Regions from separate parts of the Streptomyces sp. NPDC058145 genome, predicted to be linked through region 1. Evidence: riboswitches for the same ligand, from Rfam matches in the RefSeq annotation. Region 1 holds a riboswitch; the other holds the start of a gene.
What was found. A riboswitch is a leader RNA that binds a small molecule or an ion and turns the genes downstream of it on or off. The one in region 1 is predicted to bind glycine.
Positions count from the first base shown of each region.

Region 2: another riboswitch for glycine. It lies ahead of gcvP (aminomethyl-transferring glycine dehydrogenase); the one in region 1 lies ahead of gcvT (glycine cleavage system aminomethyltransferase GcvT).

Region 1 is NZ_JBHVUH010000011.1:46,099-50,113, forward strand. It holds gene glyA (serine hydroxymethyltransferase) at 1-1,120, opposite strand, end outside; gene gcvH (glycine cleavage system protein GcvH) at 1,135-1,512, opposite strand; gene gcvT (glycine cleavage system aminomethyltransferase GcvT) at 1,629-2,756, opposite strand; glycine riboswitch at 2,916-3,013, opposite strand; gene ACFVVO_RS24810 (AAA family ATPase) at 3,192-3,869, shown strand; gene ACFVVO_RS24815 (enhanced serine sensitivity protein SseB) at 3,935-4,015, shown strand, end outside.
Region 2 is NZ_JBHVUH010000003.1:641,440-645,454, reverse strand. It holds partial or broken gene ACFVVO_RS09895 (DNA polymerase IV) at 1-807, shown strand, start outside; gene ACFVVO_RS09890 (PRC-barrel domain-containing protein) at 729-1,100, opposite strand; glycine riboswitch at 1,219-1,313, shown strand; gene gcvP (aminomethyl-transferring glycine dehydrogenase) at 1,488-4,015, shown strand, end outside.

The DNA.
Region 1 (4,015 bases):
GGGTCGCCAGGGCAGGCGTACCGATGCGCAGACCCGAGGTCACCATCGGGGGACGCGGGTCGTTCGGGACGGCGTTGCGGTTGACCGTGATACCGACCTCGTGGAGGCGGTCCTCGGCCTGCTGCCCGTCCAGCTCGGACTCGCGCAGGTCCACCAGGATCAGGTGCACGTCCGTACCGCCGGACAGCACGTTGACCCCGGCCTCGCGGGCGTCGGCGGCGGTCAGCCGCTCGGCGAGGATGCGGGCACCCTCCACCGTACGGTGCTGGCGCTCCTTGAACTCCTCCGAGGCGGCGACCTTGAAGGAGACCGCCTTGGCCGCGATCACGTGCTCCAGGGGACCGCCCTGGAAGCCCGGGAAGACGGACGAGTTCAGCTTCTTCGCGAAGGCCTTCTTCGCCAGGATGACGCCGCCGCGCGGGCCGCCGAGGGTCTTGTGGGTCGTGGAGGTGACCACGTCCGCGTACTCGACCGGGTTCGGGTGCAGACCCGCCGCGACCAGGCCCGCGAAGTGCGCCATGTCGACCCACAGGTACGCCTCGACCTCGTCGGCGATCCGGCGGAACTCGGCGAAGTCGAGCTGACGCGGGTACGCCGACCAGCCGGCGATGATCACCTTCGGGCGGTGCTCCTTGGCCAGCCGCTCGACCTCGGCCATGTCGACCAGGCCGGCGTCGTCGACGTGGTAGGCGACCACGTTGAACTGCTTGCCGGAGAAGTTCAGCCGCATCCCGTGCGTGAGGTGGCCGCCGTGCGCCAGGTCCAGGCCGAGGATGGTGTCCCCGGGCTGGGCGAGGGCGAACAGCGCCGCCTGGTTCGCGGAGGCGCCGGAGTGGGGCTGGACGTTGGCGTACTCGGCGCCGAACAGCTCCTTGATCCGGTCGATCGCGATCTGCTCGGCGACGTCGACGTGCTCGCAGCCGCCGTAGTAGCGGCGGCCCGGGTAGCCCTCCGCGTACTTGTTGGTCAGCACCGAGCCCTGGGCCTCCATCACCGCGAGCGGCGCGAAGTTCTCCGAGGCGATCATCTCCAGCGTCGACTGCTGGCGGTTCAGCTCGGCGTCGACCGCGGCGGCGATCTCCGGGTCCAGTTCGTGCAGGGACGTGTTCAGGACAGTCATACGGCTACGACTCCTCAGCCGGCGTTCTGGGCGGTGTACTCGTCGGCGGAGAGCAGGTCGGCCGGCTCCTCGGTGACGCGTACCTTGAACAGCCAGCCGCCCTCGAAGGGGGCCGAGTTCACCAGCGACGGGTCGTTGACGACGTCCTCGTTGACCTCGGTGATCTCACCGGTGACCGGCGAGTAGAGGTCCGAGACCGACTTGGTCGACTCCAGCTCGCCGCAGGTCTCACCCGCGGACACCGTGGCACCGACCTCGGGGAGCTGGGCGTAGACCACGTCGCCGAGCGCGTTGGCCGCGAACTCGGTGATGCCGACCGTCGAGACGCCGTCCTCGGCGGCCGACAGCCACTCGTGCTCCTTGCTGTAGCGCAGCTGCTGGGGGTTGCTCATGGCCTGAATTCTCCTGTACGCGCGGGAGTGCTGATGAATGGGGGACTGCTGGGCCTGCTGCTGAGCAGCGGGGATGTGCGCAGGGTCATGCCCGGTGGACGGACCGCGCTCAGTGTCTACTTCTGGCGCTTGTAGAAGGGGAGCGCCACGACCTCGTACGGCTCGTGGCTGCCCCGGATGTCCACGCCGACACCCTCGGCGCCCGGCGCCGCGTGCGCCGCGTCGACGTACGCCATCGCGATCGGCTTGCCCAGGGTGGGGGAGGGGGCGCCGGAGGTGACCTCGCCGATCACCGTGCCGCCCGCGACGACGGCGAACCCGGCGCGCGGCACCCGGCGGCCCTCGGCGACCAGGCCGACGAGCTTGCGCGGCGGGTTCTGCTCGGCACGGGCGGCGGCCTCGGTGAGCGCCTCGCGGCCCACGAAGTCGCCCTCCTTCTCGAACTTCACCACCCGGCCGAGCCCGGCGTCGAAGGGGGTCAGGGAGGTGGTCAGCTCGTGCCCGTACAGCGGCATGCCCGCCTCGAGGCGCAGGGTGTCCCGGCAGGACAGTCCGCACGGCACCAGGCCGGCGCCCTCGCCCGCCTTGGTCAGCGCCTGCCACAGCTCCACCGCGTGCTCCGGCTTCACGAACAGCTCGAAGCCGTCCTCGCCGGTGTAGCCCGTGCGCGCGATCAGGGCGGGCACGCCGGCGACGGTGCCGGGCAGGCCCGCGTAGTACTTCAGGCCGTCCAGGTCGGCGTCGGTCAGCGACTTCAGGATGCCGGGGGACTCGGGGCCCTGGACCGCGAGCAGCGCGTAGGCGTCCCGGTCGTCGCGCACCTCGGCGTCGAAGCCCTCGGCACGCTCGGTCAGCGCGTCCAGCACCACCTGGGCGTTGGAGGCGTTGGCGACGACCATGTACTCGTGTTCGGCCAGCCGGTAGACGATCAGGTCGTCCAGGATGCCGCCGTCGGCCTGGCAGATCATGGTGTAGCGGGCTCGGCCGACGCCGACGGAGGCGATGTTGCCCACCAGGGCGTAGTTCAGCAGGTCGGCCGCCTGCGGCCCGGTCACGGTGATCTCGCCCATGTGGGAGAGGTCGAAGAGACCGGCCTTGGTCCGCACCGCGAGATGCTCGTCGCGCTCGGATCCGTAACGCAGCGGCATGTCCCAGCCGGCGAAGTCGGTCATCGTCGCACCGAGCGAGCGATGCAGGGCATCGAGCGCGGTACGGCGCGGTCCAGTGGGTTCGGTACTGCTCATCGGTCGGTCGTCTCCCAGGGTGCAGGTATGACAGGCGAGGAACGTTCCTCCCCATCTGTCATCGGAACCTGAGAGGTTCGCCATGATCCTCGCGAGGAGTGGTCACGGCTTGCACCTTGGGTGGAGCCACTGTCGCAGCGGCCCGCTTTTCAGATGTGCCTCGCCCGCGCGGTAACGGGGCCTGAGAGATTCAAGGGAGGGACTTGCTCCTTCGGCGTCCCAGCGGAGCTGGCTGGGAACTCTCCCGCGCGGATTCAAGCGGCCGGTATGCAGTTGGCGCGCACATCATTGCACGCCGCGCCCCGCCCCGTCAGGGCCCGCATCTGTAACCGAGCTGTGGCAGTACGCGCACCCAACCGCTGGACCGACGCATTACCTTCTCTTTACATTCAATGGGCAAAGGGTCTCCGAGCCCACAAGGGGAGGACGATGACGGTGAACAGGACCACTGCCTACGCCGCCACCACCGGTCTCGCGGTGCCGAAGCCGCCCTCCGCCCCGGCCCGCGAGCGCTGCGCCGAGCGTCCCGCCCCGGTCGTCCGCGACCTGCGCGAGCGCGCCGGGCGCAGCCCGCACGACCTGCTCTTCGGACCCCACGACCTGGTGGTGATCACCGGGCTGCCCGGCAGCGGCAAGTCCACCCTGATGCACCGCGCGGTCCCCGGCCACCGCGTCGACTCCCAGGACACCCGCGACCGCTGGGACGCCCGCGCGCCCCGCTTCCTCCCTTACGCGCTCTACCGCCCCCTGGTCCGGCTCTCCCACTACGCCGGACTGCGCCGCGCCCTCGGCACCGGCGAGGGAGTCGTCGTGCACGACTGCGGTACCCAGGCATGGGTGCGCGGGTGGCTGGCCCGCGCGGCCCGGCGCCGCGGCGGCACCCTGCACCTGCTCCTGCTCGACGTCACCGTGGAGACCTCCCGCGCGGGCCAGCGCGAGCGCGGCCGCGGTGTCTCCCGCTACGCCTTCCGCCGCCACCGCCGGACGGCGGCCCGTCTGCTGCGCGCGGTGGAGCGCGGAGAACTGCCCGCCGGCTGCGGCTCGGCGGTGCTGCTGGACCGGGACGCCGCGGACGTGCTGCGCCGCATCGGCTTCGCCGGCCGATCCGGCTGAGCGTTGTCACGGCCACCCGCTAGCCTTTCGGACCACAGCAGTGGTTCCCAGCAGGCGGCAGGCAGATGGACTTCTCGGCGGCGGACCTTCCCGCGGACTTTCCGGCACAGACGCACCCCCACCCGCACGGCGGTTGGCCCGGCAAC
Region 2 (4,015 bases), on a different contig from region 1:
GGACACCTACGACGTGGACATCCACGACCGGCTGCGGGTCGGTATCGAGGTGCGGCGGCTCGCCGACCGGTGCGTGCGGCGACTGCGCGAGGCCGGGCTGTCGGGGCGGACCATCGTGCTGAAGGTCCGCCGGTACGACTTCTCGACGCTGACCCGGTCCGAGACGCTCAGAGGGCCCACGGACGACCCCGCGGTGATCCGGGAGGCGGCCGAGCGGCTGCTGGACCCCGTGGACACCACGGGCGGGGTGCGGCTGCTCGGTGTGGGTGTCACCGGGCTCGCCGACTACACCCAGGAGGACCTGTTCGCCCAGGCGGCGCAGCCCTCGCGGGCGGCGCAGGCGCCGGAGGAGCCCGTGGCCGAGAGGGTGCGGGAGCGGCCGGAGCCCGTCGAGCGGCAGTGGCGTGCCGGGCAGGACGTGCGGCACGCCGCGTGGGGCCACGGCTGGGTGCAGGGCAGTGGCCTGGGCCGGGTGACGGTGCGCTTCGAGACGCCTCAGTCGGAGCCGGGGCGGGTGCGGACGTTCGGCGTGGAGGATCCCGCGCTGGAGCCGGCGGATCCGCTGCCGCTGGTACTGGGCAGGGATCCGCTGCCGCGGGTGCCGGACGCCGGTCCGCCGCCGCGCCTGTCGGGTGCTGTCGACGCCGATCCGTAGCGGGTGCCCGTGGTCCGCCGGATGCGGGCTTCGTCGTGGTCGCGCGCGGTTCTCCGCGCCCCGCGGTGCGGGCTCAGGGCTCCTCGGTGCCCGCCAGCTTGCCGAAGTCGTGGTCCGCCAGCGGGGAGGGCGCCGCCACGTCCAGCCCGTAGTGGTGGTAGAGCTGGAGTTCCTGTTCGGGGGAGAGGTGGCGGCCCACGCCGAAGTCGGGTGCGTCCTTGATGAGCGCACGGTCGAAGGGAACCTGCAGGGCGCCCTCGACGATCTCGCTGGGCTCAAGGGGGACGAAGGCGTCCCGGGAGAACAGACCGGTGCGTATGGCGGCCCACTCCGGCACACCCGTGGCGTCGTCGAGGTACACCTCGTCGATGGTGCCGATCTTGGTGCCGGTGCGGTCGAACGCCTTGCGGCCGATCAGGTTGCGCGGATCGATGTCGGTCTGCACGGTCCCTCTCCCTCCACTGGTCGCAACTCATCCGTAAGCACTACGAAAGAGCACAATCAGGGAGGCGGCCACTCGAAGGCCCGGGCGTTGACCTCGCTGGTAGGCTGACAGCGGCTGCTGACCCCGTGCGGGAGAGTCCTCCGACCACCTCGGAGGCGCCGAAGGAGCAAATCCTCCCCGGAATCTCTCAGGCTCACGTACCGCACGGACGAGGTCACTCTGGAAAGCAGGGCGGATGTCGACGGCGTCCGCCCTCACCGACGGTGAAAGCCGGCGCCCTCGGGCCGCCGGTGAAGCTCTCAGGTCGAGATGACAGAGGGGGAGGCCGTCGGGGTATCCGTACCGGGGTGCCCCTCGAAGGTCGTGTCAGACCAGGAGGCCTCCGCAATGACCGCCTATCGCACCCCGCTCTCCGAGCTCGAAGCGGGCATCCCCTTCGAGCAGCGCCACATCGGGCCCGACCAGGAGGCGCGGGCCAAGATGCTCGCGCACGTCGGCTACGGCTCGCTCGACGAGCTCACCGCCGCCGCGGTCCCGGATGTGATCAAGAACGCCGACGCCCTGGACCTGCCGGGTGCCCGCACCGAGGCCGAGGTGCTCGCCGAGCTGCGCTCGCTCGCCGACCGCAACCAGGTCCTCGGCTCCATGATCGGCCTTGGCTACTACGGCACCTTCACCCCGCCGGTCGTGCTGCGCAACGTCATGGAGAACCCGGCCTGGTACACGGCCTACACGCCGTACCAGCCGGAGATCTCCCAGGGCCGGCTCGAGGCCCTGCTGAACTTCCAGACCATGGTCGCCGAGCTGACCGGGCTGCCGACGTCCGGCGCCTCCCTCCTCGACGAGGGCACGGCCGCCGCCGAGGCCATGGCGCTGTCCCGGCGCATGGGCAGGAACAAGAAGGGCCTGTTCCTGGTCGACGCGGACGCCCTGCCGCAGACCGTCGCCGTCATCGAGACGCGCGCCGAACCGACCGGCGTCGAGGTCGTCGTCGCCGACCTCTCCGACGGCATCCCGGCGGAGATCGCCGAGCGCGAGATCAACGGCGTGCTGGTCCAGTACCCGGGCGCCTCGGGTGCCGTCCGCGACATCAAGCCGGTCATCGACCAGGCGCACGAGCTGGGCGCCCTCGTCACCGTCGCCGCCGACCTGCTCGCGCTCACCCTGCTGACCTCGCCGGGCGAGCTGGGCGCGGACATCGCCGTCGGCACGACCCAGCGCTTCGGCGTGCCGATGGGCTTCGGCGGGCCGCACGCGGGCTACATGGCGGTGCACGAGAAGTTCGCGCGCAGCCTGCCCGGCCGTCTCGTCGGCGTGTCCGTCGACGCCGACGGGCACAAGGCCTACCGCCTGGCGCTGCAGACCCGTGAGCAGCACATCCGCCGCGAGAAGGCGACCAGCAACATCTGCACCGCCCAGGTGCTGCTCGCCGTGATGGCCGGCATGTACGCCGTCTACCACGGCCCCGAGGGACTGCGGACCATCGCCCGCCGCACCCACCGTTACGCCACGATCCTCGCCGAGGGACTGAAGGCGGGCGGCGTCGAGATCGTGCACGGCGCCTACTTCGACACCCTCACCGCGCGCGTGCCCGGCAGGGCCGCCGAGGTCGCGGCCGCCGCCCGGGACAACGGCGTCAACCTGCGTCTCGTCGATGCCGACCTCCTCTCCCTGGCCTGTGACGAGACCACCAACCGGGCTCAGGTGGCGGCCGTCTTCACCGCCTTCGGCGTCGAGGGCGACATCGAGGCGCTGGACGCGGCGGCCGGCGAGGCCCTGCCCGAGGCCCTGCTGCGCACCGACGACTACCTCACTCACCCGGTCTTCCACGAGCACCGCTCCGAGACCGCGATGCTGCGCTACCTGCGCCGGCTCGCCGACCGGGACTACGCGCTCGACCGCGGCATGATCCCGCTGGGCTCCTGCACCATGAAGCTCAACGCGACCACCGAGATGGAGCCGGTCACCTGGCCCGAGTTCGGCCAGCTGCACCCCTTCGTGCCCGCCGAGCAGGCCGAGGGCTACCTCACGCTCATCCGCGAGCTGGAGGAACGTCTCGCCGAGGTCACCGGCTACGACAAGGTCTCGCTCCAGCCGAACGCCGGTTCGCAGGGCGAGCTGGCGGGTCTGCTGGCCGTGCGCGGCTACCACCGCGCCAACGGTGACGAGCAGCGCACCGTCTGCCTCATCCCCTCCTCCGCGCACGGCACCAACGCGGCCAGCGCCGTGATGGCCGGCATGAAGGTCGTCGTCGTCAAGACCGCCGAGGACGGCGAGATCGATGTCGCCGACCTGCGGGCGAAGATCGAGCAGTACCGCGACGAGCTGTCCGTACTGATGATCACCTACCCGTCGACGCACGGTGTGTTCGAGGAGCACGTCGCCGACATCTGCGCCCAGGTCCACGAGGCCGGCGGCCAGGTGTACGTCGACGGCGCCAACCTCAACGCGCTGGTCGGCCTCGCCAAGCCCGGTCACTTCGGCGGCGACGTCTCGCACCTGAATCTGCACAAGACCTTCTGCATCCCGCACGGCGGCGGCGGTCCCGGCGTCGGCCCGGTGGGCGTCCGGTCGCACCTGGCGCCGTACCTGCCGAACCACCCGCTGCAGCCGGCGGCCGGCCCCGAGACCGGCGTGGGCCCGATCTCCGCCGCGCCGTGGGGCAGCGCCGGCATCCTGCCGATCTCGTGGGCGTACGTCCGCCTGATGGGCGGCGAGGGGCTCAAGCGCGCCACCCAGGTCGCCGTGCTCTCCGCCAACTACGTCGCCAAGCGCCTCGAGCCGCACTTCCCGGTGCTCTACAACGGTCCCGGCGGCCTGGTGGCGCACGAGTGCATCATCGACCTGCGCCCGCTGACCAAGGCGACCGGCGTGAGCGTGGACGACGTCGCCAAGCGGCTCATCGACTACGGCTT